2 regions of the Zoogloea sp. GW822-FHT05C07 genome follow, and region 2 is predicted to be linked to the other one. Evidence: riboswitches for the same ligand, from Rfam matches in the RefSeq annotation. Region 2 holds a riboswitch; the other holds the start of a gene.
The links. A riboswitch is a leader RNA that binds a small molecule or an ion and turns the genes downstream of it on or off. The one in region 2 is predicted to bind S-adenosylhomocysteine.
Positions count from the first base shown of each region.

Region 1: it holds a riboswitch for S-adenosylhomocysteine, as region 2 does, so the genes downstream of both, metH (methionine synthase) here and ahcY (adenosylhomocysteinase) in region 2, are expected to answer to the same signal.

Region 1 covers NZ_CM179510.1:1,723,878-1,738,740, forward strand. Annotated here, with positions in the region: gene metH (methionine synthase) at 1-2,509, opposite strand, end outside; S-adenosyl-L-homocysteine riboswitch at 2,598-2,669, opposite strand; gene AC3QL2_RS08225 (oxidoreductase-like domain-containing protein) at 2,719-2,958, opposite strand; gene AC3QL2_RS08230 (toll/interleukin-1 receptor domain-containing protein) at 3,115-3,990, shown strand; gene AC3QL2_RS08235 (bifunctional aminoglycoside phosphotransferase/ATP-binding protein) at 4,134-5,567, shown strand; gene AC3QL2_RS08240 (hypothetical protein) at 5,546-5,869, opposite strand; gene AC3QL2_RS08245 (ammonium transporter) at 5,906-7,207, opposite strand; gene AC3QL2_RS08250 (cbb3-type cytochrome c oxidase subunit I) at 7,462-8,841, opposite strand; gene AC3QL2_RS08255 (c-type cytochrome) at 8,868-9,293, opposite strand; gene AC3QL2_RS08260 (ATP-grasp domain-containing protein) at 9,577-10,794, shown strand; gene AC3QL2_RS08265 (phosphoserine transaminase) at 10,805-11,923, shown strand; gene AC3QL2_RS08270 (NapC/NirT family cytochrome c) at 12,101-12,760, opposite strand; gene AC3QL2_RS08275 (nitrate reductase cytochrome c-type subunit) at 12,784-13,272, opposite strand; gene napH (quinol dehydrogenase ferredoxin subunit NapH) at 13,272-14,132, opposite strand; gene napG (ferredoxin-type protein NapG) at 14,135-14,863, opposite strand, start outside.
Region 2 covers NZ_CM179510.1:2,878,480-2,893,342, reverse strand. Annotated here, with positions in the region: gene AC3QL2_RS13570 (alpha/beta hydrolase) at 1-279, shown strand, start outside; gene AC3QL2_RS13565 (glutathione S-transferase) at 293-901, shown strand; gene AC3QL2_RS13560 (ATP-binding cassette domain-containing protein) at 901-1,857, shown strand; gene AC3QL2_RS13555 (ABC transporter permease) at 1,864-2,664, shown strand; gene cutA (divalent-cation tolerance protein CutA) at 2,672-3,007, shown strand; gene dsbD (protein-disulfide reductase DsbD) at 3,095-4,909, shown strand; S-adenosyl-L-homocysteine riboswitch at 4,964-5,072, shown strand; gene ahcY (adenosylhomocysteinase) at 5,174-6,586, shown strand; gene metF (methylenetetrahydrofolate reductase [NAD(P)H]) at 6,642-7,499, shown strand; gene AC3QL2_RS13530 (DnaJ domain-containing protein) at 7,505-7,783, shown strand; gene AC3QL2_RS13525 (hypothetical protein) at 7,780-8,286, shown strand; gene AC3QL2_RS13520 (hypothetical protein) at 8,305-9,069, shown strand; gene AC3QL2_RS13515 (hypothetical protein) at 9,080-10,306, shown strand; gene AC3QL2_RS13510 (ABC transporter substrate-binding protein) at 10,435-11,592, shown strand; gene AC3QL2_RS13505 (DUF2256 domain-containing protein) at 12,419-12,589, shown strand; gene AC3QL2_RS13500 (hypothetical protein) at 12,880-13,248, shown strand; gene AC3QL2_RS13495 (YfbM family protein) at 13,265-13,747, shown strand; gene AC3QL2_RS13490 (hypothetical protein) at 14,079-14,594, shown strand; gene AC3QL2_RS13485 (CsgG/HfaB family protein) at 14,689-14,863, shown strand, end outside.

The DNA of each region.
Region 1 (14,863 bases), 1.2 Mb from region 2:
GCAGCGGCACGTCGAAGCCCTGGCGCTTCATCTCGGACGCCACGTGGCTCATCTCTTCCAGCGACGGGGTGATCAGGCCGGACAGGCCGATGGCCTGGGCGCCATGCTCCTTCGCCGCGGCGAGGATCTTGTCGCAGGGCACCATCACGCCCAGGTCGACGATGTCGTAGCCGTTGCAGCCGAGCACCACGCCGACGATGTTCTTGCCGATGTCGTGCACGTCGCCCTTCACCGTGGCGATGACGATCTTGCCCTTGCTGCGGGCGCCGGTGCGGGCCTTTTCCTCCTCGATGTAGGGGATCAGGTGGGCCACCGCCTGCTTCATCACGCGGGCCGATTTGACCACCTGGGGCAGGAACATCTTGCCGGCGCCGAACAGGTCGCCAACCACGTTCATGCCGGCCATCAGCGGGCCTTCGATGACGGACAGCGGCGGCTTGCCTTCGGCGGCCAGCTTGGCGCGCACTTCCTCGGTGTCGGCGACGACGAAGTCGGTGATGCCCTTCACCAACGCATGGGACAGGCGCGCCTCGACGGGCTGCTCGCGCCACGACAGGTCGGGGCCGGAATCCTTGGCCTTGCCTTCCTTGACGGTCTGCGCGAACTCAACCAGCGCCTCGCCGGCGCCCGGGTGGCGATTGAGCACCACGTCCTCGACCTTGGCGCGCAGCTCCGCCTCCAGGTCGTCATAGACGCCGAGCATGCCGGCGTTGACGATGCCCATGCTCATGCCGGCCTTGATGGCGTGGTAAAGGAACACCGTGTGGATCGCCTCGCGCACCGGGTCGTTGCCGCGGAAGCTGAAGCTCACGTTGGACACGCCACCACTGATCTTGGCGTAGGGCAGGTTCTCGCGGATCCACGCCACGGCGTTGATGAAGTCCACCGCGTAGTTGTCGTGCTCCTCGATGCCGGTAGCGATGGCGAAGATGTTCGGGTCGAAGATGATGTCTTCCGGCGGAAAACCGATGCTGGTCAGCTGCGCGTAGGCCTTGGCGCAGATCTCGGTCTTGCGGGCGAAGGTGTCGGCCTGGCCCTTTTCGTCGAAGGCCATCACGATCACCGCCGCGCCGTACTGGCGGCACAGGCGCGCCTGGCGCAGGAACTCGGCCTCGCCCTCCTTCATGGAGATGGAGTTGACCACGCCCTTGCCCTGGATGCACTTGAGGCCGGCCTCGATGACGCTCCACTTGGAGGAGTCGAGCATGATCGGCACGCGGGAGATGTCCGGCTCGGAGGCGATCAGCTTGAGGAACTTCTCCATAGCGGCCAGCGAATCCAGCATGGCCTCGTCCATGTTGATGTCGATGACCTGGGCGCCGTTTTCCACCTGCTGGCGGGCCACCGCCAGCGCGTCGTCGAAGCGGCCTTCGAGGATCATGCGGGCAAAGGCGCGCGAGCCGGTGACGTTGGTGCGCTCGCCGACGTTCACGAACAGCGATTCCGGGCCGACGTTGAAGGGCTCCAGGCCGGACAGGCGCAGCTTCTTCTCGATGTGCGGGATGCTGCGCGGGGTGACCAGCGCCACCGCCTCGGCAATCGCCTTGATATGCGCCGGCGAGGTGCCGCAGCAGCCGCCGACGATGTTCACCAGGCCGGAGCGCGCCCATTCGACGATCTCGGAGGCCAGCTGCTCCGGTGTCTCGTCGTAGCCGGTGGGCGACAGCGGATTGGGCAGGCCAGCGTTGGGGTGGGCGGACACGAAGGTGTCGCAAACGGTGGACAGCTCATCCACGTACTGGCGCAGCTCCTTGGCACCCAGCGCACAGTTCAGGCCGAAGCTGATCGGCTGGGCGTGGCTGAGGGAGTTCCAGAAGGCCTCGGCGGTCTGACCGGACAGGGTGCGGCCGGAGGCGTCGGTGATGGTGCCGGAGATCATCACCGGCACGCGCTGCTTGATGTCGGCGAACAGCTTCTCGACGGCGAAAACGGCCGCCTTGGCGTTCAGCGTGTCGAAGATGGTCTCGATCAGCAGGATGTCGGCGCCGCCTTCGAGCAAGCCCTTGGCCGAGTCGTAGTAGTCATCGACCAGCGCATCGAAGCTGATGTTGCGGAAACCCGGATCGTTCACGTCCGGCGAGATCGACAGGGTGCGCGAGGTGGGGCCTACCACGCCGGCGCAGAAACGCGGCTTGGCCGGGTTGGCGGCGGTGAATTCATCGCACAGCTCACGCACCAGGCGGGCGCCTTCCACATTCAGCTCGTAGGCCACGTCGCCCAGCCCGTATTCGGCCTGGGACACGCGGGTGGCGTTGAAGGTGCAGGTCTCGATGATGTCCGCACCGGCTTCCAGGTAGGCCCGGTGGATGCCGCCGACCACGTCCGGGCGGGTCAGCACCAGCAGGTCGTTGTTGCCCTTCAGGTCCTTGGGATGATCGGCGAAGCGCTGGCCGCGGTAGTCGGCCTCACCGAGCTTGTGCTGCTGGATCATCGTGCCCATCGCCCCGTCGAGGATCAGGATGCGATGGGTCAGGGCGGACTGGAGTTCAGCTGTGCGGTCGGCTTGCATGGATCTACCTCGGTACGGATTTTGTCAGCCGGGAGGGACGCGCGCTGCAGCGGCACAAAAGCGAACGGCGCGGCAAACCCGGCTGGAAGGTTTGCGAGCGCCGTTGATGATTGCCGAGCCTGGCCCACGGGTTTCGCAGGTCGCAACGCTCCTCGGCAAGGGGCGGATTTTACGGGGTTTTCAGTCCATCTGCCAAGATCGGGCAGCGTTCAGGCGGCGACAGCGGCGAGCAATTCGCGGGCGTCATCCCGCCACCAGCCGAGGGCCGCGTAAAAGCCTTCCCATACGCAGCCGTTGCAGCCGCGCCCGCAGCAGGTGGTCGGCGCCGGAGGCGGATTGCGATGCGCCAGCCCGGCCGCGTCCAGCAGGTCGCGGATCGCGGCAACCTGCGCATCGGCCTCGGCAAGGTTGGTGGGGCGACGGGTGAAGGGATCGGCAAACGCAGTCATGGCGGCAGCTCCGGCGGGGCCGCGACGATAGCACGACGACGCGGCACGGAGGGGCACCAACGGTCGATGGATTCCCCCGCCGCGCTGGACTAGATTCAAGACTGCGATCGGCTGCGATGCCCGCCGGGTATCGAGCCCACCGACAGGAGCGTTCCGATGCCCCGACAGATCACCAGCAAGCGCCCCAAGACCGCCTCCCACCCCCGCCAGCAGAGTGAAGGGACGGCGCCCCCCGACCACCCGTACGACGTGTTCGTCTCCCATCAGGCCGGCGACATCGAGCTGGCCCACGACCTGTACCGGCACATCCGCGACACGCTGGGCTACGAGGCCTACCTCGATGAACAGGACAGCGCGCCCGAGATGGATCCCGACACCGTCGATGCGATTACGGCCGAGCGCTTGCGCAAGATCATGCGCCGTGCCGCCAGCCTGATCCTGGTGATCGGGCCGAACACCGGGCGGTCGCGCTGGATGCCATGGGAACTGGGCTTTTTCGACGGCCGGCAAAGCTCCCAGCGGATCGGCATCTATCTGGCGGAGGGCGCGCAACTGCCCGGCCAGCAGGAGTACCTGGGAATCTACCCGAAGGTGCTGCACAAGGCCGACGTGCGCCACTTCCTGGCCGAAGCCACGATGGACGCCGCCGCCCTCGACAGCGTCACACCGGACCTGCTGGAACGCCATCTGCACCATCTGCAGCGCGCCCCGTTCGATTACTGGCTGTCCCTGCTCCAATGGCAGTTCGGCTTCCTTGGAAATCTGCTCGCCGACCACCCTACCACCGGGATGGCCGGCGACTTCCAGCCGGAGGACCGGCCCGAAGTCCTGCAGGCCAATCCCTGGCTGGCCGCGCTGCGCCTGTGGCAGGACCAGCTGGCGACGGCCCGTCTCAACCTGTGGGAAGCGAGCCGGCAGGGCAAGCCCCAGCCGCTGACCTTTCCCGCCTTCGACGCGCTTCCCTGGTTGCCGCAGGGCTTGGGCACCACCCCGGGCCCCGCCGCCGTCACCGTGCAGCACGGCCGGCGTTAGCGCCAGACGGAGCGGAACAGGCCTCCGGCGAACGCATTCCCGAGAGTCCCGAGAGCAGCGACGCAGGCGAATGAGCACCTTCCCCACCTGCGATTAGCCGGTTTTGCCCTCTTGCGGCAACGCAGGGGGAGGATAATGCCGTCATGTCCCCCCCGCTCCCTCCCTGGCTCGAAGCCTTCCGCGCCCAGCTCGGCGCGGAGCTCGTCGAAACCCATATCTCCTGGCTGCTGCTGGCCGACGGCTTTGCGTGGAAGCTGAAGAAGCCGGTCATCCTGCCCTTTCTCGACTACGGTTCGGCAGCGCGGCGGCAGTTCTTCTGCCAGGAGGAGCTGCGCCTCAACCGGCGCTTCGCGCCCGAGCTCTACCTGGGCCTGGAGGCGGTCGGCGACAGCGGCGAATGGGCGGTGAAGATGCGCCGCTTTCCCGAGAGCCAGCGCCTCGATCATGTATGTGCCCGCAGCGCGCTGACGCCGGACCATCTGTCGGCCCTTGCCCGCGTCGTGCATGCCTTCCACCGCGCCGCGGCGACGGCACCCGCCGGCAGCCGCTTCGGCGAGCCGGCTCAGCTCCGCACCCCGGCCATCGACAACTTCAGCGCCATCCGCGGCTTGCGGCCGGATGCGGCGCCACGCATCGACCGACTGGAAGCGTGGACCGAGGCCGAGTTCGCGCGTATCGCTCCGCGGATGGCCACCCGCAAGGCGGCCGGCCGGGTGCGCGAATGCCATGGCGACCTGCACCTGGGCAACCTGGTGCTGCTGCACGGCGACGTGGTCCCCTTCGACTGCATCGAGTTCAACGACGACTTCCGCTGGATCGACGTGGCCTCCGAGCTGGCCTTCACCTACGTGGACCTGCTCGACCACCGCCGGCCAGATCTGGCCGCATGGCTGCTCAACGAATGGCTGACCGAGTCCGGCGATTTCGACGCGGTGCCGGTACTGCGCTTCTACGCGGTGTACAAGGCGATGGTGCGCGCCAAGGTCGCCGCCTTCGCCGGCCAGCCCGACACCACCGACGACTATCTGGCCCAGGCCGAGCGCCTGAGCGCCGCGCCGCGCCCACGGCTGGTGATCACCCACGGCCTGTCGGGCTCCGGCAAGAGCAGCCTCAGCGCCGAACTCCTGCGCGCCGATCCCTACGCCGCCACGCTGCGCCTGCGCTCCGACGTGGAACGCAAGCGCCTGTACAACCTGCCGCCACTGGCCAGCAGCCGCTCCTGCGTGGCCGGCGGCATCTACACGCCGGAGGCAACCCGCCGTACCTACGCGCGCCTGACCGAGCTGGCCGGCCAGATGCTGGACGCCGGCTGGTCGGTGATCGTCGATGCGGCCTTTCTGAAGCGCAGCGAGCGCCAGTCCTTTGCCGAGCTGGCGCAAGGGCACGATGCCGATTTCGCGATCCTCGCCTGCACGGCACCCGTGGACGAGCTGCGCCGCCGCCTGCAAGCCCGCCGCAACGATCCTTCCGAAGCCACCGTCGAAGTGCTCGAACGGCAGCTGGAGTGGATCGAGGAACTGGACGCGGACGAGCAGGCCCGCGTCATCCCGCCGCCTCAGCGCAGGGAGCCGACGTAGCGCTCGGTCGGGTGGGTGGAATTGGGCCGCGATGAGCGCAGCCGATCGAGGAGGCCTCGGGCCACCGGGTCGTTGGCCGCGTCGCCATCCGCTGGCGCCTCCTCCAGCTCCATGGCAACCGTCAGCCGCGCGGCCAGGTCGGCCAATTCGGGATTGCCGGCCTCCCGGGCCAGGCGCACGATCTCCCGCGCGTAGTCCTTGTTTACCCGCATGTATTCCACGTCGGTGATGCGGTTGCTGACCCTGCGCATCAGCAGGTGGATGCGGCCCAGCAGGCCGTAGATGACGGTATCGGACTCCATGGCGATTCCTTTCCGGTTCCGTTGAAAATCAGTTGATCAGGCGTGGCTGATGGTTTCGCCGTGCTCGACGAGATCGAGGCCTTCCACCTCGGTCCGTTCGTCCACGCGCAGCCCCACCAGGCGGTCGATGAGCTGCAGCACGCAGAAAGTGGCGGCTCCGCTGTAGGCCAGCGTGGCGGCAATGCCCGCCAACTGGGCCAGCACATCGCCCCGCACGCCACCGATGGCCGGCGAGGCCAGCCAACCGGTGAGCAGCGCACCGAGAATGCCGCCGACCCCGTGGATGCCAAAGGCATCCAGCGCGTCGTCGTAACCGAGCATGCGTTTCAGCGCGGTGGCACCCAGGTAGCAGCCGACACCGGCGACGAGGCCGATCAGCACTGCCGCCTGCGGCGTGACGTAGCCGGAAGCCGGCGTCACCGCCACCAACCCGCCGACTGCGCCGGACACCAGACCGAGGGCGCTCGGCCGACCGCGCATCAACCACTCGGCACCCATCCAGGACACCGCTGCTGTCGCCGCCGCCAGCTGGGTGACCAGCATCGCCATGCCGGCCCGGCTGTCGGCAGCCAGCGCCGAACCGGCGTTGAAGCCGAACCAGCCGACCCACAGCAAGGCCGCGCCGGTCAGCGTCAGGGCCAGGTTGTAGGGCGTCATGGCCTGCCGGCCGAAACCTTCGCGCGGCCCCAACACCACAGCGCAGACCAAGCCGGCCACGCCGGCGTTGATGTGCACCACGGTCCCGCCGGCGTAATCGAGCGCCCCCAGCTTCGCCAGCCAGCCGCCCGGCGCCCACACCCAGTGGGCCACCGGCGCATACACCAGCACCGACCACAGGGCGGCGAACAGCAATACCGCCGAGAACTTCATGCGCTCCGCGAAAGCGCCCGGCACCAGGGCGGTGGTGATGATCGCGAAGGTCAGCTGGAACATCGCAAACACGGATTCGGGGATGCCGGCGCCCTCGACGCCAGCCTGGCCATCCAGTTGCAGGCCGTCGAGGAACAGCCGGTCGAGTCCGCCCAGCCAGGCCGAACCGGGACGCAGCGCCAGGCTGTAACCGACGAGGCTCCAGGTCAGCGTCACCACCGCGGCGATCGCCACGCTCTGGCTCATGGTGGACAGCACATTGCGGCGGCGGACCATGCCGCCGTAGAACAGCGCCACGCCGGGCAGGGTCATCAACAGCACCAGCGCGCTGGCGGTCAGCATCCAGGCGGTGTTGCCACCATCCGGTTGACCCGGCGATGCGGCCAGTGCGGCACCGGAAAACAGCAGGGAAAAGAATGGCACCGCGGCAAGGCGCGCCAGGACGGACGGGGCAGAACTCTTCGGCATGGACACTTTCAGCAGACAGGGCGCCCGAGTGGCGCATGTGCACATGCAGCAAATCCTGTGCCGGGCCGGATTCACCGAAAAGCCGGTGTTTTTGCCCGTCTCGCGCCCCCCGATCGCCCACTCATCCGACATGAAGCACCGGCCTGGTGCAAGCTGCTGGCATCGGACCAACACTTGCTCAAGATGGGCGCCACAAATGCACAAAGCCCGGCCGGAGCCGGGCTTTGTGCATTACTGCATCAGCAAGCGAAGGATCAGGCCGCCTTGGCCTTCTCGCTACCGCCGACGAAGAAGCTGACAATGTAGAGCAGCAGACCGATCAGGAAGATCACGCCGGTGCCTTCACGCAGCCAGTAGAAGATCGAGATCTGGTCCTGGGCTGCCATGAACGGGATCGGGGTGCTGCTGTAACGCTGCAGCCACACCTGCAGGATGCCCGCCGCGGTGAGGAACAGGGTGATGAACACCATCGCCACGGTCATCAGCCAGAAGGCCCACATCTCCAGCACCTGGGAACGCTCGCTGTTGGCGGCGCGACCACGCAGGATCGGCATCGCGTAGCTGATGATGGTGAGAACAACCATCGCGTAGGCACCGTAGAAGGCCATGTGACCGTGGGCAGCGGTGATCTGCGTGCCGTGGGTGTAGTAGTTCACCGGAGCCAGGGTGTGCAGGAACCCCCACACGCCGGCGCCGAGGAAGGACATCACACCGGTGCCCAGGGCCCACAGGGTGGCGGCCTTGTTCGGGTGCTCGCGGCGGCGGCGGTTCACCATGTTGAAGGCGAACACGGTCATCGCGAAGAACGGGATCGGCTCCAGCGCGGAGAACACGGAACCCCACCACTGCCAGTATTCCGGCGTACCGATCCAGAAATAGTGGTGGCCGGTACCGATGATGCCGGTGACCAGGGTCATGGTGATGATCACATACAGCCACTTCTCGATCACTTCGCGGTCGACGCCGGTCACCTTGATCAGCACGAAGGCCAGCAGGGAGCCGAGGATCAGTTCCCAGACGCCTTCGACCCAAAGGTGCACGACCCACCACCAGAAGTACTTGTCGAGCACCAGGTTGGACGGGTTGTAGAAGGAGAACAGGAAGAATACCGCCAGGCCCCACAAGCCCATCATCAGCACCAAGCTGATCGAGGTCTTGCGGCCCTTCAGCATGGTCATCGTGAGATTGAACAGGAACACCAGGGCGACGACCACGATGCCGACCTTGGTGATCAGCGGTTGTTCAAGGAACTCCCGCCCCATCGTCTCGAGGATGTCGTTGCCGGTGTAGTGCGCCAGAGCGGCGTAGGGCACCAGCAGGTAGCCGAGGATGGTGGCCGCGCCAGCGATGAGGAAGACCCAGAACATCGCGATCGCCAGCTTCGGCGAATACAGCTCGGTCTCGGTTTCCTCCGGGATCATGTAGTAGGCCGCGCCCATGAAGCCGAACAGCAGCCAGACGATCAGCAGGTTGGTGTGGACCATCCGGGCCACGTTGAACGGGATGGCGGGGAACAGGAAGTCCCCGATGACGTACTGCAGACCCATGATCAGGCCGAACAGCACCTGACCGAGGAACAACCCGATGGCCGCGATGAAGTATGGCTTCGCGACCGACTGGGAGGAATATTGCATGGTGATGGCTCCTTTCAGATCGGCGATCAGCCTTCGATGTTGGGCGGCCAGTTGGCGGTGTTGATTTCCGACGAGTACTTCAGGAATTCGACGAGGTCGTTGAGTTGCTGTTCCGTCAGGTGGAAATTGGGCATCTGGCGGCGGCCCGGCGCACCGGTGGGCTGGGACTGGATCCACGCCTTGATGAACTCGGGGCCGCGACGCTTGTAGACGTTGCCCAGTTCGGGGGCGAAGTAGGCGCCCTCACCCATCAGGGTGTGGCAGCCGATGCAGTTGTTGGTCTCCCACACTTTCTTGCCCGCCACGACGGCCGGCGTGAGATTGGCGTGGTTATCCCGCTTGGGAATGGTCTGCATCGAATCGAAGGTCAGCGCGAGGAACAGGAGCGCAAAAAACACGGTGCCCCCGTAAAAAATGTTACGCGCCATGGATTTTGTGAATGTCCCGCTCATGGAACCTCCCTGGATGGCTTCGCTGCACGGCGCAGCTTGGGCCGGATATTCCGGATCGCGGGGGTTGGCGTCCTTGACTCGGGTCAAGGGCGCCGGATGAGCCTCTGCCGTGAGTCACCATGAAACGCCAGGAGAATATGCCAACACCCACCGGCCAGGCGTTGCCGAATGCCGTATGCAAGCACTGGCAGGACAAACGGACATCCCCGTGAAACACGGCGGTAGTCAGCCCCGCGGCGAGGCCGGATAATCGCCACCGTCCGAACGATCCCCGCGCCCCGCCATGACGCTCCGCCCCGAACTCGACTTCATCGGCCTCGCGCCCTTCCTGCGCCTCAGCATCGCCGGCGGCGACCTGCGCCAGGTTGCCCAGGCACTGCTCGAACAAGCCCAGCAGGACCAGGACAACCCAAGCCTGTGGATGAACCTGGCCACCGCCTTCTTCACGATCGGCGAGCGAGAGCTGGGCCTGACGATCCAGGCCCAGGCGCTGCAGGCACAGCGCCGCTACACGCTACCGGCCCGCCGCCAGCCGGCCCGCTGCCGCCTGCTGGTGTTGCAAAACGCCGGCGATCTGGCCGAGAACACGCCGATCGACTGCCTGCTCGAGGACAGCGACGTGGAGCTGATCTACCAGTACGTCAGCGCCGCCGAACCCTTGCCCGCCGACCTGCCGGAGCACGATGCGCTGCTGGTCGGCCTGTCGGTCAGCGAAACCAGCCAGCCCATCCTGGACGCCCTCGTGACCCTGCTGGCCAACTGGCCGAAGCCGGTCATCAACGCCCCGCAGCACATTCCGAACGTCGAGCGGGAAGCCGCCAGCACGCTGCTGCAGGACGTTCCCGGCCTGCTGATCCCGGCCACCTGGCCGGTGGATCGCGCCACGCTGGCGGCCATCGCCGATGGCCGCCGCGCCGTCGAAGAGGCCTTCCCCGGCGGGCGCTTCCCGCTGATCCTGCGCCCCGTCGGCTCCCACGGCGGCCACGGCCTGGCGCGCATCGACACGCCCGCCGAAATCGGCACCTATCTGGCGGCCGAGCCCGACGACAGCTTCTACCTGTCGAACTTCATCGACTACAGCGGCGCCGACGGGCTGTTCCGCAAGCTGCGCGTGGCGCTGATCGACGGCCGGCCCTTCGCCTGCCACATGGGCGTGTCGGCCCACTGGATGATCCATTACCTCAACGCCGGCATGTACGAGGACGCCGCCAAGCGCGCCGCCGAGCTGGCCTTCATGGACGGCTTCGCCGACTTCGCGGCCCGGCACGCCACCGCGCTGGAGGCGATCCACCGCCGCTCGGGGCTGGACTACATCTGCATCGATTGCGCCGAAACCCGCGACGGCGCGCTGCTGATCTTCGAGATCGACCATGCGATGGTCGTCCACGCGATGGACCCGGAAGAACTCTTCCCCTACAAGCAGGTGCACATGCTGAAGGTAAAGCAGGCTTTCGAGGATTATCTTTACCGCCTCCAGGCTTCCCAGCCCAAGCCGCTCTGAGCGCCCGCCGATGACCACACCTGGCCCCAACCCGCTCAACGCGCTCAACTTCTCCGGCGGCCCCGGCGCACTGCCGGACGTCGTGCTGCAACAGGTGCAGGAGGCGATCCGGGCCGTGCCCGAGGTCGGCCTGTCCATCCTCGGCATCAGCCACCGCTCCGACTGGTTCGCCGCCGTCGTGGACGAACTGGAGAACAACGTCCGCACGCTGCTGGGCCTGCCGGCGGACTACCGCGTGCTGTTCCTGCAGGGCGGCGCGACCCAGCAGTTCTCGATGCTGCCGATGAGCCTGCTGGCCGGCAGCAGCCAACCCGCCGACTACCTGCACACCGGCTACTGGAGCGGCAAGGCGCTGCCCGAGGCGCGCAAGGTTGGGCCGGTGCGCGTGCTTTGGAGCGGCGAGTCCTGTCGCTTCCGGCAACTGCCGACCGACGACGAGCTCGACTTCAACCCGCGGGCGCCCTATCTGCACTACGTCTCCAACGAAACCGTCGAGGGCCTGCAGTTCCACCGTCTGCTCGGCCGCGACGACGTGCCGCGCATCTGCGACATGTCGTCCGATTTCCTGTCGGCGCCGGGCGACTACAGCCGCTTCGCGATGATCTACGCCCACGCGCAGAAGAACATCGGGCCAGCCGGCGTAACTGTGGTGGTGCTGCGCGACGAACTGCTCGCCAACGCGCCGGACGACCTGCCGGCCTTCCTCGACTATCGCGCGCAGATCGACGCCCACTCCATCCTCAACACGCCGCCGGTGTTCGCCATCTACGTGGTGCTGCTGGTCACCCGCTGGCTGCTGCAGGACATCGGCGGCCTCGCCGAGATGGACCGCCGCAACACCGCCAAAGCCGCGCTGCTGTACGGCGTGCTGGACGCCAGCCACGGCTTCTACGCCGGCCATGCGGCCCCCGCCGACCGCTCGAAGATGAACGTGGTGTTCTGCCTGCCGACTCCGGAACTGGAGGCCGCCTTCTTCGCCGAGGCCCGCTCCGCCGGCTTCTCCGGCCTGACGGGCCACCGCAGCATCGGCGGCATCCGCGCATCCATCTACAACGGCCTGCAGCTGGCCGCCGTCGAAAAACTGGTGGACTTCATGGACGGCTTCCGGCGCCGCGCACCAGCTGCGTAAGCACCGTGTGGGGAGCCGCGTCCCCGCTGTGACAAGCGCGGGACAGCGGCACCTCCACAGAATGATTCCCCCGACCGGGATTTCCGTCGCCCAAAAGCAGACGGGCCGCAATGCGGCCCGCCTACTCCCCAGAGGCCGGGCCCGAAGACCCGGCGTCTGCTCCCCCTCCTACAGGTTCTAGCTCTTCGGCGCCTTGTCGGCCGACTCCGGCTTGGCCTCTTCGGGCTTCAGCGGCGGATGGAATTCCTCCGGCGTCGCGCCATCCTTCGGCGAACCGATGGACTGTTCGACAGCCGGCAGCGTATGGGCGATGCCCTTGTGGCAGTCGATGCAGGTCTTGCCCTCGTTGAGGCCGGTCTGGTGCATGCGCGACGAACGGCGGCCCTGCTCGGCGTAGTCGAAGCCCTCGAAGTTGTGGCAGTTGCGACACTCGCGGGAATCGGTCTTCTTCATCCGCTCCCATTCATGCTTGGCCAGCTCCAGGCGCTTGGCGTTGAACTTCTCCGGCGTGTCGATGGAACCGAGGATCTTGTGCAGCACCTCGTTGGACGCCTGGATCTTGCGGATCATCTTGTGCGTCCAGTCCTTCGGCACGTGGCAGTCCGGGCAGGTGGCACGCACGCCCGAGCGGTTCGAGGCGTGGATGGTGTTGCGGTACTCCTGGTAAACGTTGTCCTTCATCTCGTGGCACGAGATGCAGAACTCTTCCCGGTTGGTGAATTCCATGGCGGTGTTGAAGGCACCCCAGAACAGGATGCCGCCGATGAACAGCATGGCGGCAAAGCCCCAGCCCACCGAGCGGATGCGGCTGATGAAGCCTTTCTTGTTGGTATCCATTTGTCAGACTCCCTGTCTGGCCGTCAGCGCATGCCGGCGCCGGGCTTGAAGGTGTTGCCCACCAGCGGACGGGCATCGCTCTGCGGCACGTGGCATTGCACGCAGAAATAGCGGCGCGGCGACACGCTGGACAGCTCTTCGCCCTCACGGGTCTTGAAGTGGGTCACCGAAATCTTGGTCGCGCCCGTTTCCTTGGCGCGGCTCCAGGCGTGGCAATCCAGGCACTTGTTGAAGTTCTTGGTGATGTTGTAGCCCTTGATCTGGTGCGGGATCAGCGGCGGCTGCTGGACGAAATCCCGCGGCAGCGGCGGCTGGTCGCGCCCGTAGCGGGTGCCGTCGCCTTCCGGATCGCTGGCGTTGATTTCGGCCCCACGCAGGCTTTGCAGCTTGACGGGCGCCTCCGTGGCGGCCACCGCGGCGGGAGCGAAGAAGGTCTGGGCGAGGGCCGCAGACAGGGTCAGGGCCAGTGCGGCTGCCCGCAGACGGGCGGAATTGAAGGTCGGCTTGTTCATCACTCGCTCCTTTGGTCGAACCTATGAGTCATTTTGAAAACCTGTTTGTCACATACATCGATGCAGCGCCCGCAGGTGGTGCAATCGGACGAAAGAATCAGCGGCCCGGCCTGCCCGACCGCCTTGAGGGCCGGGCGGATCACCTGCGGCTCGGGGCACACGGTGAAGCAGTCCATGCAGTCGTCGCAGGCGCGGCGCTTGACGGCGGAAATGCGCAGCAGCGCGGTCCGGCCGAGCAACCCGTAAAACGCGCCCATCGGGCACAGGTGGCCACACCAGCCACGGCTGGCCACCAGCACGTCGTAAAGAAAGATGCCGGCGATCACGAACAGCCCGCCGCCCATCCCGAAAATAAGCCCCCGATGCAGCAGGGACACCGGATTGCCCCACTCCCAGGCCAGCCGGCCGGTGACGGCGGCCGCCACGAGGAGGCCGCCGAGCAGCCAGTAGCGTGTCGCCGCGTCGGGCACCCGGCCGGTCTTGATCCCCAGCCGGCGGCGCGTCCACGCGGCGCTGTCGGTCACCACGTTCACTGGGCACACCCAGCTGCAGAACACCCGGCCGCCGACCAGCAGATAGAAGCCCAGCACGATGGCCGCGCCGGTCAGCGCAGCCGCATACGGCAGATGGCCGGTCAGCAGGGTCTGCAGCGCCAGCAGCGGATCGGTCAGCGGCAGCACGCCCAGCGTCAGCGACGAGGACAGGTTGCCCTTGGCGATCCACAGCCCGAACCACGGCCCGGACAGGAAGGCCAGCAGCACCAGCGCCTGGCTCAGCCGGCGCAGCACCAGCCAGCGCTGGCGCTGCCACAGGCTGCGCGGCACGGCAGAATCGCTGGAAGACACGGGCAGGCTGGCCATGGTCAGGGCTTCCAGTGAGAGTCCAGACCGCCACGGCGGATCACGCCGGACGTGTCCTTGGCCGGCGGCGCGGACGCAGCCTGCGCAGGCGCCGACGCCGGTGCGGCGGGGGCTGCCACGCTCTCGGTGGCGCTGCGCCCGGCGGTCGAACCTTCGAAGCCACGCACCGGCAATTCCACCTGTTCGCCGATCAGCGAGCCGCCATTGCGGGCCTTCTCTTCCCAGCCCTTGCGGTAGTGGGCCGGCAGCGCGCCCTGGGCCAGCTTGCGCGGCAGGACCTTGATCGCCGCCTCCGGCAGCACGCAGGACTTCTCGCACTTGCCGCAGCCGGTGCAGGCATCGGAATGCACCGTCGGCAGCAGCATCGCGTGACGGTCCGAGCGCGGGTTGTGCTGGGTCTCCAGCGTGATCGCCTTGTCGATCACCGGGCACACCCGGTAGCACACGTCGCAGCGCAGGCCGAGAAAGTTCAGGCAGCTCTCGTGGTCCACGAGGGCCGCGAGGCCCATGCGGGCCTGGTTGATGTCGGTCAGCTCCCGGTCCAGCGCACCGGTCGGGCAGGCCTTCACGCACGGGATGTCGTCGCACATCTCGCAGGGGAGCTGGCGGGCCGTGAAATACGGGGTGCCGGTCGGCACCGGCTCGCCGAGGTCGGCCAGCTTGAGGATGTGATAGGGACAGTCACGCACGCACAGCCCGCAGCGCACGCAGGCAGCCAGGAAATCACTTTC
Region 2 (14,863 bases):
CGCCTGGCCGACAGCATCACGCCGCCCGGCCGCATCGTGCTGGTCGGCACCGCCGCCGGCGAAGTCACCGGCGCGCGCAGCTACACCACGCTGCCGGTACCCAAGGACAGCCTGATCATCCATGGCGAGCGCGACGAGACCGTCGCCCTCACCAACGTGATGGAATGGGCCGAACCGCAGGAGCTGCCGGTCGTCGTCGTCCCCGGCGCCGACCACTTCTTTCACGGCAAGCTGCACATCATCCGCAGCATCATCGAACGGGCGTGGCGCCCTCTCTGACAGCACAAAAACAATGAAACTCGTCGTCTCCCTCACCAGCCCCTACGCACGCAAGATCCGCATCGTGCTGGCCGAAAAGGCCCTGCCCTTCGAGCAGATCGTGGATATCCCGTGGGTTCCCGAAACCCGCGTGCCCGACTACAACCCCCTCGGCAAGGTGCCGGCGCTGGTCGCCGACGACGGCCAGGTGTGGTTCGACTCGCCGGTCATCGCCGAATATCTCGAAACTCTCGGCGGCCCCGAGCTGATCCCCGCCGAGCGCCTGGCCGCGCTGCCGGTGCGCCAGAGCGAGGCCCTCGCCGACGGCATCACCGACGCCGCCGTGGCGGCCTTCCTGGAAAGCCGCCGCCCGCTGCCGAAGCAGGATCACGCCAACATCCAGCGCCAGCTCGACAAGATCCGCCGCGGCCTGGCCGCGCTGGAAGAACGCCTCGAACAACGCCTGGGCCTTGGCGACGAAGCCCTCAGCATCGCCGACATCGCCGCCGGCTGCGCCCTCGGTTACCTGGACCTACGCCTCGCCGAGTTCAACTGGCGTTCCCGCCACACGGCGCTGGCCGCCTGGGCCGAGCCGCTCCTCGCCCGGCCGTCCTTCGTATCCACCACGCCGCCGCCGAACTGATGCCCCTCGAGATCAGCGGACTCGTCAAGCGCTTCGGCGAAGGCAGCGAAGCCCGTGAAGTGGTACGCGGGCTCAACCTCAGCCTGCGCCCGGGCGAATGCTTCGCGCTGCTCGGCCCCAACGGCGCCGGCAAGACCACCACGCTGCGCTGTGCGCTGGGCCTCACCGCGCCCAACGCCGGCGAGATCCGCCTGTGCGGGCTGCCGGTGCCAGAGCAGGCCCGCGAAGCCCGCATGCGGGTCGGCGTGGTGCCCCAGATCGACAGCCTCGACCCGGACTTCACCTGCGCCGAGAACCTGGTCGTCTTCGCCGGCTACTTCGGCATCCGCGAGAACGCGATCCGCCCACGCATCCCCGAGCTGCTCGCCTTCGCCGGCCTGGAGGGCAAGGACAACGCGCGCATCCAGTCCCTGTCCGGCGGCATGAAGCGGCGCCTCACGCTGGCCCGCGCGCTGGTCAACAAGCCCGAACTGCTGATCCTCGACGAACCCACCACCGGCCTCGACCCGCAGGCCCGCCACCTGATCTGGGAGCGCCTGCGCCGCCTCACCGCGGAAGGCACGACGATCCTGCTGACCACCCATTTCATGGATGAGGCCGAACGCCTCGCCCACCGGCTGGCCATCCTCGACACCGGGCGCATCCTCGCCCAGGGCAGCCCGCGGGAAGTCATCGCCGCCCACATCGAACCGCAAGTAGTGGAAGTGTTCGGCGAATGGACCGGCAACGGCCAGGCCGCCGGACCCGAATCCGGTGCCGCCGCGTGGGCCACCCGCTACGCCGCCGATTTCAGCAAGCGCTGCGAGATCAGCGGCGAAACCGCCTTCTGCTATACGGACGACGCAGCCCCGCTGCTGGCCCACCTGGCCCATCAGCCCGGCCTGCGCACCCTCCACCGCCCGGCCAACCTGGAGGACGTGTTCCTCAAGCTCACCGGCCGCGAACTGCGCGACTGAACGCCCATGGATAAACCGTCCGGCCGCCGCGGCCACTTTGCTCCGCCACGCCTGTCCCTGCGCTTCGCCGCGGTGTGGCGGCGCAACTTCCTGGTCTGGAAGAAGCTCGCCCTGCCGTCCATCGTCGGCAACCTGGCCGACCCGGTGATCTACATGCTGGGCCTCGGCTACGGCCTCGGCATGCTGGTGCCGCAGGTCGAGGGCGTGTCCTACATCGCCTTCCTGGCCGGCGGCACGCTGTGCTACTCGACGATGAACGCCGCCACCTTCGAAGCGCTGTACTCCGGCTTCTCGCGCATGCACGTGCAGAAGACCTGGGAAGCCATCATGAACGCCCCGATCGCCCTCGACGACATCGTCGCCGCCGAGCTGGTGTGGGCCGCCAGCAAGGCCACCCTGGCCGGCACGGCGATCCTCGCGGTGATCGCTGCCTTCGGCTTCACCGCCTCGCCGCTGGCGCTGGCGGCGATCCCGGTGGTATTCCTCACCGGCCTGTGCTTCGCCGCCCTCGGCCTGATCATGACCGCGCTGGCGCCGAGCTACGACTTCTTCATGTACTACTTCACTCTCTTCATCACGCCGATGACGCTGCTGTCCGGCGTGTTCTTCCCGCAGAGCCAGCTGCCCGCCGCGGTACGCAGCATTGCCGACGCGCTGCCCCTCAGCCACGCTGTCAGCCTCGCCCGGCCGCTGCTGCTCGGACAGGTGCCGCAGAACATCGCGCTGCACGCCGGCATGCTGGCCGCCGTCACCGTCGCCGCCTTCTGGCTGGCCCTGGCGCTGACGCGCCGCAGGCTACTGAAGTGAAAACCCTATGAGCACCACCGACGACACCCTGCTGGTCCTCACCAACCTGCCCGACGCGGCCGCGGCCAACACCCTCGCCGCGCTGCTGATCGAGCGCCGCCTGGCCGCCTGCGTGAACATCCTGGCCCCATGCACCTCGGTCTATCGCTGGCAGGGCGCCGTCGAAACGGCCAGCGAAGTGCCGCTGCTGATCAAGACCACCTGCGCCCGCTACGCCGAGCTGCAGGCCGCCGTGCAGGAAGCCCATCCCTACGAACTTCCCGAGCTGATCGCAGTCCCTGTCACTGACGGTCTGCCCGGCTACCTGGCCTGGGTCGCCGCCGAAACGCAGGCTGCCACCTGAACGCCTCTGGCGCCTTCAACAGCCCGGGCGCCATTTCTTGATCCATTCGCGGGGCGGCCCGGCCGTGCTGCCCCTACACTGCCGGCCATGATCCGAATCCGCACCTTCCTGCTGCCCCTGCTGCTCTTCACGCTGTCCCTGCTCGGCAACCTCGCCCGCGCCGCCGAAGAGCCGCTGCCGGTCGAACAGGCCTTCCGCGTCTCCGCCCGCGCGGTGGACGACCACACCGTCGAAGTGCGCTTCCAGATCGCCGACGGCTACTACCTGTACCGCCACCGCTTCAAGTTCCAGGCCGAAGGCGTGACCTTCGGCGAAGCAGCCATCCCGCCCGGCAAGCCGAAGAAGGACGATGCCTTCGGGCAGGTGGAGATCTACCGCCACGAACTGGTCGTCCCGGTGCCCATCGTCGCCGGCAAGCCGCCCTTCGAGCTGGAAGTCAGCAGCCAGGGCTGCGCCGACATGGGCATCTGCTACCCGCCGCAGAAGCAGAGCTTCACCATCGCCGCAGCCGGCGCCGACAGCGGGTCCGGCGGCTTCCTGGCCCGCGCGCTGGGCAAGGGCGACGCGCCCGCCGCCAGCGCAGCGCCTGCCTCTGCCGCCCCGGACGGCCACGACGAATCTGGCCGCATCGCCCGCCTGCTGTCCGGCGGCAGCACTGCCACCATCCTGCTCAGCTTCTTCGGCTTCGGCCTGCTGCTGGCGCTGACGCCTTGCGTGTTCCCGATGATCCCGATCCTGTCCGGCATCATCGTCGGCCATGGGCATGCGATCACCAAGAGCCGCGCCTTCGGCCTGTCCAGCCTGTACGTGCTCGGCATGGCCCTCACCTACGCGGCCGCTGGCGTCGCCGCCGGGCTGTCCGGCACGCTGCTGTCCGCCGCCCTGCAGAACCCCTGGGTGCTCGGCGCCTTCTCGCTGATCTTCATCGTGCTGGCCGGCTCCATGTTCGGCTTCTACGAACTGCAGCTCCCCATCGCGCTGCAGAGCCGCCTGTCCGACACCGTCAACCACCAGAGCGGCTCGCCCGGCGGCATCCTGCTGATGGGCGCCCTGTCGGCGCTGATCGTCGGCCCCTGCGTCGCCGCGCCGCTGGCCGGCGCGCTGCTCTACATCGCCAAGACCGGCAACGCCGCGCTCGGCGGCGCCGCGCTGTTCATCATGGCCTTGGGCATGGGGGCCCCGCTGCTGCTCGTCGGCGTGCTGGCTCGCAGCGCGCTGCCCAAGCCAGGCCCGTGGATGGAAGGGGTTAAGCGCGCCTTCGGCGTGATGCTGCTGGGCGTCGCCATCTGGCTGGTCACGCCGGTGCTGCCGAGCGTCGTACCGATGCTGGCCTGGGCCGGCCTGCTGGTGTTCTCGGCGATCTACCTGCACGCCCTCGACCCGTTGCCGCCCCACGCCAGCGGCTGGCAGCGTTTCTGGAAAGGCTTCGGCGTGCTCGCGCTGATCGCCGGCGCGGCGCTGTTCATCGGCGCGATGGCCGGCTCCCGCGATCCGCTGCAGCCCCTCGCCATCCTGCGCGCCCAGGCCGCCGGTGCCCCCGCCGCAGCCGAAACCAGGTTCCAGCGCGTCGCCTCGGTGGAGGAACTCGACCAGGTTCTCAAGACCGCCACCCGCCCGGTGATGCTCGACTTCTATGCGGACTGGTGCATCTCCTGCAAGGAGATGGAGCGCTTCACCTTCGCCGACCCGGCCGTCGCCAAGCGCCTGGCCGGCTTCCAGCTCGTGCAGGCCGACGTCACCGCCAACAACGACGCCGACAAGGCGCTGCTGAAGCGCTTCAATCTCTTTGGCCCGCCCGGCATCATCTTCTTCAAGCCCGGCGGCGAAGAACGCCAGGACCTGCGCGTGATCGGCTTCCAGGAAGCGGAAGTCTTCGCCAAGGTCCTCGACGCAGCCCACTAGGAGCGCGGCAAAATTCTCAAGAGAATCAGCGTCGATCCGCTATAATCGCCGACCTGAATCGAGGAGCGCTGCAAGACTGCCGGGTGCAAGGCCCGCCGTCCCAGGCTCGATGTCGGTGTCGCGAGGTCTTTCTCTCCGCCACCTGCAACCGCGCTCACCCGTCCATGCTTGTTTGCAAACCCGTGCCGGGCACGGGGAGACGCGGTGAGCCATCATCCCGAGCCACGCGTAGTCCCTTCCCGGCCACATGTTCGAGGAATTCTCATGAACGCTGTGGCTGAAAAGTTCACCGATTTCGTTATTGCCGACCTGTCCCTGGCCGACTGGGGCCGCAAGGAAATCCGCATCGCCGAAACCGAGATGCCCGGCCTGATGGCCATCCGCGACGAGTTCGCCGCGGCCCAGCCCCTGAAGGGCGCGCGCATCACCGGCTCCCTGCACATGACCATCCAGACCGCGGTGCTGATCGAGACGCTGACCGCTCTCGGCGCCGAAGTGCGCTGGGCCTCGTGCAACATCTTCTCGACCCAGGACCACGCCGCCGCCGCCATCGCCGCGCAGGCCATCCCGGTGTTCGCCGTCAAGGGCGAATCGCTGGCCGACTACTGGGACTACACCCACCGCATCTTCGAGTGGGCCGACGGCGGCTACTCCAACATGATCCTCGACGACGGCGGCGACGCGACCCTGCTGCTGCACCTGGGCGCCCGTGCCGAGAAGGATCTGTCCGTCATCGCCAAGCCCTCGTCCGAAGAAGAGACCATCCTCTTCGCCGCCATCAAGGCCAAGCTGGCCGTCGATCCGACCTGGTACTCCGTGCGCCTGGCCGCCATCAAGGGCGTCACCGAGGAAACCACCACCGGCGTGCATCGCCTGTACCAGATGCACCAGCGCGGCGAACTCAAGTTCCCGGCCATCAACGTCAATGACTCGGTCACCAAGTCCAAGTTCGACAACCTGTACGGCTGCCGCGAATCGCTGGTGGACGGCATCAAGCGCGCCACCGACGTGATGGTCGCCGGCAAGGTCGCCGTGGTCGCCGGTTACGGCGACGTGGGCAAGGGCTCCGCCCAGGCCCTGCGCGCCCTCTCCGCCCAGGTGTGGGTCACCGAGATCGACCCGATCTGCGCGCTGCAGGCCGCCATGGAAGGCTACCGCGTGGTCACCATGGAATACGCCGCCGACAAGGCCGACATCTTCGTCACCACCACCGGTAACTTCCACGTCATCACGCACGACCACATGGCCGCCATGAAGGACCAGGCCATCGTCTGCAACATCGGCCACTTCGACAACGAGATCGACGTCGCCTCCATCGAGAAGTACCAGTGGGAAGAGATCAAGCCCCAGGTCGACCACGTGATCTTCCCGGACGGCAAGCGCATCATCCTGCTCGCCAAGGGCCGCCTGGTTAACCTCGGCTGCGGCACCGGCCATCCGTCCTACGTGATGTCCAGCTCCTTCGCCAACCAGACCATCGCCCAGATCGAGCTGTACACCCGTACCGCCGACTACCCGGTGGGCGTGTACACGCTGCCCAAGCATCTGGACGAGAAGGTTGCCCGCCTGCAGCTCAAGAAGCTCAACGCCCAGCTCACCGAGCTGACCGACGAGCAGGCTGCCTACATCGGCGTGTCCAAGACCGGCCCGTACAAGGCCGAGCACTACCGCTACTAAGAGCTGGCCCCTGCCTGCCGGCGCCGCTGCGCCGGCAGGCCCGCGAGGAAATCCCGTGCCGAACAAGACTCCCTTCTCCATCGAATTCTTCCCGCCCCAGACCCTGGAAGGCGTCGAGAAGCTGCGCGCCACCCGTGCCCAGCTGGCCGTGCTGCAGCCCGAGTTCTTCTCGGTCACCTTCGGTGCCGGCGGCTCCACCCAGGCGCGCACCTTCGAGACGGTGTTCGAGATCCAGCGTGAAGGCCACCAGGCCGCGCCGCACCTGTCGTGCATCGGCTCCACCCGCAGCCACATCCGCGAGATCCTGCTGCGCTACAAGGCCGAAGGCATCCGCCGCATCGTCGCGCTGCGCGGCGACCTGCCCTCCGGCGTCGGTGATCCGGGCGAGCTGCGCTACGCCAACGAGCTGGTCGAATTCATCCGCGCCGAGACCGGCGACCACTTCCGCATCGAAGTCGCCGCCTACCCGGAATACCACCCCCAGGCGCGCACCCCGCAGGACGACCTGCAGGCCTTCAAGCGCAAGGTGGATGCCGGCGCCGACTCGGCGATCACCCAGTACTTCTACAACCTCGACGCTTACCTGCACTTCCGCACCGAGTGCGAGCGCCTCGGCGTCAGCGTGCCCATCGTGCCGGGCATCATGCCGATCGTCTCGTTCTCCAAGCTGGCGCGCTTTTCCGACGCCTGCGGCGCCGAGATCCCGCGCTGGATGCGCCGCAAGTTCGAAGCCTTCGGCGACGACTCGGAATCCATCAAGGCCTTCGGCCTCGACGTGGTCAGCGAGCTGTGCGCCAAGCTGATCGAAGCCGGCGCCCCCGGCCTGCACTTCTACAGCATGAACCAGGCCGCCCCCACCATCGCCCTGTGCGAACGGCTGGGCATCGGCCAGGTCAACAACAAGCAGGGCTGAACGCCATGCGCGATCCCTACGAAGTCCTCGGCGTCGCGCCGAGCGCCTCGGCGGAAGTCATCAAGACCGCCTACCGCAAGGCGGCGCGCCTCTACCACCCGGACCGCAACCCCGATCCGGGCGCCGCGGCGCGCTTTCGCGACATCCAGGCGGCCTACGATCTGCTTGCCGATGAGGCCAAGCGCCGCGACTACGACGCCCTGCGTCAACGCAACCTCATCGACGATCCGCTGCAGGAGGCCACATCCCTGTGGGCCTCGTACATTGAAAAGGTAATTTCTTGACCTCGTTTTACTTCGAAGACATTTTCGAGCGCTACGCCAGTGAAATCGACGACCTGCGCACCGACTCGGAAGGCAAGGACGTGCTCAAGAAGCGCGTCCGCGAGAAGCACAGCGAATTCCCCTTCCTGCTCTCGATGATCGACACCGCCCCCGAGATGGTGGCCTCCGCCCTCCACGGCGCCTTCCGTTTCACCTCGGGCAAAGCCTTGCACGCCGTATCGCAAAGCGAACCCGGCGACGGCCTCTTCCCGGCCTGGGACGAACTCGCCGAATCCCTCGACATCGCCCCGTGGGCCCAGCCGCTCATCGCCCAGAGCCTCAAGCAGGCCGGCGGCGCCGACTTCCTCGTCACCGCCGCGGTGCTCGAATGGATGCTCGGCAGCGGCGCCATTGCCCGTGCCGCCGCCCCCAGCACCAGCGATGAAGACGAAGACAGCGACGACCTCGGCGAAGCCGGCGAAGAGTGGCTGTCCGAGCAAGGCTTCGACGCCGTCGACCGTTAATCGAAAGGTTTTCTCCCCATGTCTGAGCTTGTCATCAAGCAAACCCATGCCTTGATCCAGGCCGGCGAAATCGCCGAAGCCGAAGCCAATCTCGCCGTCATCGCCGAACAGGAAGGCGACCACGCCCTGGTGGCGGTGCTCGACGAGATGGCCCCCAAGGACGTGCTGGCCGTCATGCGCGAATTCGACGCCAGCAAGGAATCGGTCATCAACCTGCTGGTCAGCCCCGAGCAGTTCGTCCAGGCCATCCTCCTCGAACGCCAGTACGGCGAGCCCCTCGAGAAGTACGTGCCGCGCCTGCGCAACACCATGAACGCCGTCATGCACCGCACCGGCCCGTCCTGCGCCGAAGTGCTGGAATGCCTCGCCGAGCACGACGAAGGCGTGCGCCTGCTGGCCGACTACTTCATCGACCACTACGACTCCCTGCTCGCCCTCGCCTTCCACGGCGTGTTCGAACAGGAGATCGACGCAGAAAAGGCCTTCGCCCCCAAGTCCGCCATCACCTGGGACGCCGAGCGCGTGGACGAGCTCGACCAGGGCCTGGAGATCGGTGACGCGATCGAGATGGTGCGCGTGCGCATGTCCCGCTCCGAAGTGGCCGACAGCGACTGGATGGAAACCGCCTGGGTGCTGCGCCACGAGTTCCAGGACACCTTCGAGCTGCTGGTCATCGAGATCCAGGACCGCCTCCAGCGCGCCGCCGAAGCCGCCCGCCTGCCGGCCGAATCCGAACCGGGCGTACCGCGCCTGGAAGAGGACGACGAAGAATCCGCGATCTGATCCGACGCCCATGTCCATCGATACCGCTCTCGCCACCGTCGACACCAGCCCCTATTTCGAACGGGTGCTGCGCCACGCGCTGAAGAACCACCACGTAGATGCCGGCCGCCTGGACGGCATCCACAAGGAAGGTGCCAAGGGCATTGTGCAGTTGGCGGCCTACTTCGGTACCGCCAACCTGCGCCCCGAACTGGAAATGGCCCGCAACCGGCTGGTGACCCTCGTCGGCCTGGCCCTCGAAGCGGAATCCGGTGGACGCATGGACGTCGCCACCCAACTGCTGCGCGACAAGACGCTGCTGGCCCTCTCCAAGGCCGGCGCCGACCGCCTGCGCAAGCTCCACGCCCTGCCCAGCGAGCGCCTGCTGGCCGGCCCCGAGGTGTTGCGCGAGAACGAGAAAGACTTTCTCGACAAGCACACCTCGGTCACGCCGATCACCTTCTCGCGCTACCTCGCCGAACGGCGCGCCCGCGAGCAGCACCAGCACCACATCGAGCTGGCCTACTGGCTGGCTGGCAAGTTCGGCGTGAGCCGCGACGACGCCACCGAATGGCACGTGTTCAGCGAATCGGTGATCAACAGCGCGCTGCTGATCCTGCTCAGCGAACGCAAGCCCGCCGGCTTCTTCAGCGTCGACCGCTTCATGAAGCTGCACGAAGCCGCGCTCAAGAAACGCAGCCCCGCCTTCCCGACCCTCGACGCCTGGCTGGAGGACGCCCCCGCCCACCTGCGCAGCCTGATGGAGAAGGAGAAGGAACGCTTCATCGCCAAGGTGCTGCCGGTGATCCGCGAAGTGCCCGCCACCGAGCTCTACCGCAACCAGGACCGCTTCTCCGGGCTGTTCTTCTTCGACACCAGCTCCGTCGACGAGATCACCCACCACGACAAGGCCCGCGCCGAAGAATGGCAGCACATCACCGGCCGCCAGGGCGACCACACCGACGTGCAGTGTGGCGTGCTGCTGATGATCGCCACCGGCGTCGAACCGACCCGCAGCCTGCGCAAGAAGGACGCCCTGCAGATCTGGGACAACTTCCGCGACAAGGGCTTCGACGAACAGGCCGTCGCCCACTTCATCGAAAACGTCGTCCCCTTCGAATACCAGGCCGACGTGCGCCGCATGTGGCTCGAAGACCTCGGCCCCGAAGCCCGCATGCAGCTCGACCAGCACGACGAGGGCGACGTCCTCGACTACCTGCAGGACACCTGCCGCGCCAGCTGGAAAAAACGCGGCTGACCCCCGGCATCGCGCCAAAACCATGACACCCCCATATCCGCAAGGCATCGCTTGCGGATAAAATCGCGCCTCCAACAATCGAGAGCCGGCAACAGATCGGCTCCGTCACCCTGTTCATGGAGACTGTCATGGGATTTCCCGCCCGGGTCCTGCCGGCCCTGACCACGCTGATCGGCAGCCTGCTGATTGCCAGCACCCCGCTGCACGCCGCCCCCGAAGCCTCTGTCGCGAGCGACACCATCCGCATCGGCCAGAGCGCCGCCCTCAGCGGCCCGCTGGCCGAGCTCGGCACCGAACTGCGCGACGGCGCCGACGCCTACCTCAAGTGGATCAACAGCAAGGGCGGCATCCACGGCAAGAAGATAGAACTCGTCAGCGACGACGACGCCTACGTGCCCGAACGCGCCGTGCAGAACGTCAAGAAGCAGCTCGACAACGACAAGGTGCTGGCCTTCCTCGGCATCATGGGCACCGCCAACTACTGGGCCGTCATGCCCCTGCTCGACGAACGCAAGGTGCCCTCCGTCGCCCCCTACACCGGCTCCGACGACCTGCGCAACCAGACCTCCCCCTACACCTTCTGGGTGCGCGCCAGCTACGGCGACGAAGCCGAGAAGATCGTCCGCCAGCTCACCACCACCGGCGTCACCCGCATCGCCGTTTTCTACCAGAACGATACCCTCGGCATCTCCGGCGTGGATGGCGTCACCAAGGCCCTGCGCAGGCGCAACCTGACCATTGCCGCCAAAGGCGCCTTCGACAAGAACACCCTCGACATCGCCCCCGCCGTGCGCAGCATCACCGCCGCCGACCCGCAGGCGGTGATCATGTTCAGCACATACAAGGCCACCGCCAACTTCGTCCGCAAGCTCAAGCAGGGCGGCAGCACCGCCCAGCTATTCGCCGTCTCCGTCGTCGGCGTCAAAGCCCTCGCCAACGAACTCGGCCCCGACGCCACCGGCATCGCCATCTCCCAGGTCATGCCCTACCCCGGCAACGCCGCGCTGCCGCTGGTGCGCGAATTCGAAGCCCTCCCCAAGCCCTTGCAACCCAAAGCCGGCCTCACCTACACCACGCTGGAAGGCTTCATCGCCGCCAAGGTCCTCGTCGAAGGCCTGCGCCGCGCCGGCCCCCAACCCACCCGCGAAAAACTCACCACCGCCCTCGAAAGCCTGCGCAACTACGACGCCGGCGGCTACACCCTCGACTTCGGCCCCGGCAAACGCCAGGGCTCCCACTTCGCCGAAGTCACCATCCTCGGCAGCGGCGGCAAGCTGCTGCACTAAGCGCGCAGCAGACACCAAGGGAGCCCGGAGGCCAAGGCCAACCGCGCTGAATCCTTCGAGCCCCTGAAACGCAAAAGTCAGAAGCGCCGTCACAATCACGACACAAATCTATTGCACAATCCGGCCCACGCATGGTAGGGTGCGCCACCAATTCACCAAGAAGCCCACCACCAACCGGGGCTTTTCGTGAATTTCAATAGCGCCTATCGCGCAAGCAGCGGCAACCCTCCCATCCAGACGCAGCGTTCCGAATTTGCCAGCCATGGCGCCAACGGAACGCCCGGATGCGAAGCCTTCCCCTTCTTGAAAACAAACCGGCGGACGAGCCATAGCGCGTCATCGCGTTTGGCACCGGCAAGCACTGCGTACCCACGACATCACGGGCAATCGGATTTGCTCGGTCGTGACGTCGCACTCCTGGGGTACGCCTCAAGACACGGTAGGCCTTGTCTTATTAAATTCATCCTGCATGGCACGCGCCATCTCAAAAAATAAAACTATGCACAACACCACACCCATCACTGTAGGCCGCTTCCGCGTTTCCCCCATGACGAAGCAAGACTCCGACGGCGGCTTTGCCGCATCGGTGTCCATCCACTCGGGCAGAGGCACATCCACCACGACCCGGATCATGCGTTTCAAACCCAGCTTCACGAGTCAAACCGCTGCCCTGCATTACGCCTCGACCGAAGGCGTCGCCTGGGCCCTTCAGAACTAACAGCAAGCCAACACACGATGGAATGCAAGAGCCGGCCAGCAAGGCTCTGGCAGCGCTCTTCGTCATGGCTGCGGCCCGTATGATGTCGATCATGGGTACCGCCACACCTTGAGCCCACCCACCTCCCGCACGCACAGCACGAAAAAGTCCGATCTTCCGAGCAAGATCTGCGCATGCTGCGGCAGGCCATTCCTGTGGCGAAAAGAATGGGCGTCAGTCTGGGCAGAGGTCAAATATTGCTCCGATAAAGCATCTCGCAACCCGGAAGTCATTTCTTGACCATGCGAAATGACTTCATCCATCTCATAAAAGTGTTCTGAGCCACCCGAATAAATTTCGGCACCTCCAGAACATTTATCTCGCATCACTGAATCCTCTTCGCCACCTCGCGAATGTTCTTCGCCTACCCGCGAAGTTCAATCGCCCCCCGCCGAACTCACTTCCGGGCTTCCGAGTGCATCACTTCACAGCCCAAAATGCATACGCCATCGTAGTGTATCGGGCATAGACAGCGTCTCCAGCTTCTTGCCCACCACACACACGCCATGGCCAACCCCACCAAAGTCCGCATGTCGCCGCAACATCTCAGGGCCGACGAAGACACCTACCGCGCCCTCAAAGGCATCCCCCACTACCAGCCGTACAAGGACGGCTACAGCTTCCCTGCCGTCAGCGCCGCCTACGAGCGCCTGAACGCCGCCCACGAAGCCGAGCTCCACGCCCGCAACACCCACGCCGCCACCCGCGACGCCCTCATCGCCGCGCAGCACGAATTCCACGAACTGATCCTCGGCGTGAAAAACCAGGTCAAGGCCATCTACGGCCCGGATTCGGACGAACTGGCGGCGCTGGGGTTGAAGAAGAAGTCGGAGAAGAAGGGGCGGGGGAAGGCGTCCGGCAAATCCGCAAATGAAGTAACCGTCGGTCGCAACAGTTGATACCCGGAGAATCCCCATGTCGATGATTGGAAATTTCCTAGCGTTACCCCAAACCGAACTGGATGCGCTATACGCTAATCCTGAGTCCGTTCCTATGGTCCTCTATGAAACGCAAGCATCTGAAACTGTTGATCTCGATAAGGCGTGGCACGGAATCCACTTCATGCTGACAGGAGAGCAATACGGCGGGGCTGGACCGCTTGCCCAAGTCATCATGGGTGGCATACCAATCGGCGAAGAAGATGTTGGTTACGGCCCCGCCAGGGGAATGTCTGCATCTGATGTCAAAGAAGTAGCAGTTGCACTTGGCCAAATATCGGAAACCGACTTTCGAGCTAGATTTGATCCAACTGCGTTGAGCAACGCCGATATCTATCCTCGGATTTGGGAAGATGGCGACGGCGCCTTGGACTACATTACAGATAACTTTCTTGAAGCCAAACGCTTTTACGAAATGGCTGCAGAAAGAGAATTGGCCGCAATTCTCTTCATCAACTGAACATCTCTAAGCTTTTGCATTTTCCTCACACGGACATATTGAAATCTCGCGCTGAACTCCAAGCATCCAGCGCGAGACAATATCAATCGACAACCTCTACCTCCTTGCATCATCAGTGCGTTCAGCACATTGCCAATTCGCGGACTTCTGGTGGCGGTACAATACGATGGCATATCCATTGCCTGTACCTCCCTAAAAGGAAACGCGCTTGTAGATGGGCTTGGTGGAATGGGCCTGTGCAAGCTTGTCATCGGGCATCTCCACCTCCCACAACTAAACGGAGGGCGGAGCAATGGCTCCTAATATCCGCCTAGGGACCAAGGAGAAACGTATGCCATTCACACCATTCCATTTCGGCCCCGGCGCAGTCCTTCATGCTCTGGCGCCACGCCGCGTCAGCTTTCTCGCCTTCTGCGCAGCCAATGTGGTGGTCGATATCGAGCCGCTGTATTACATGCTCACCCGCCAGTATCCGCTGCACCGCTTCTTCCATACCTTCATTGGGGTGTCCTTCGCGATAGGGCTGACGGTGGCCTTGTTTATCGGGCTGTTGAAAGCAAGTACCAAGGTCCGTTTCATTCCCAACCTGTTCGGCTGGAAGTCGCTCACCCCACTCCCCGTCATCGTCGGCGCCGTGCTTGGTGGCTATACCCACATCGTGCTGGATGGCCTGATGCACGGTGACATCCAGCCACTGGCGCCATTCAGTTCCGCCAATCCCTTTCAGGGGCTGGTATCGCTGGCTGCGTTGCATCGGTTCTGCATCTATGCAGGCGTGTTCGGACTGGCCGTGGTGGCGATACGCAGACTAACGCATCGCCGACGGACACAACCCATTCGCCCGTGAATGGCCAGCCCCTGTGCCCCGGTTCACAGACCGGATCATTACGGGAACATACAATGATGCCGAAAACATCCCCATCGACTCCGAGAAGAGAAACATGAAACGCGTCCTTGTTCCCGCAATTGTTCTGGTCGGCGCCATTGGCGTGCTGAGTGGCTGTGCGACCGAAGATTCCCGCAGCCTTGCCGTTGCCAAATCCGCGTCGGCGGCGCGGCCTTATAGTGGCGTGCGCAATCCCATTTCCGTGGGCAAGTTCGACAATCGCTCCACGT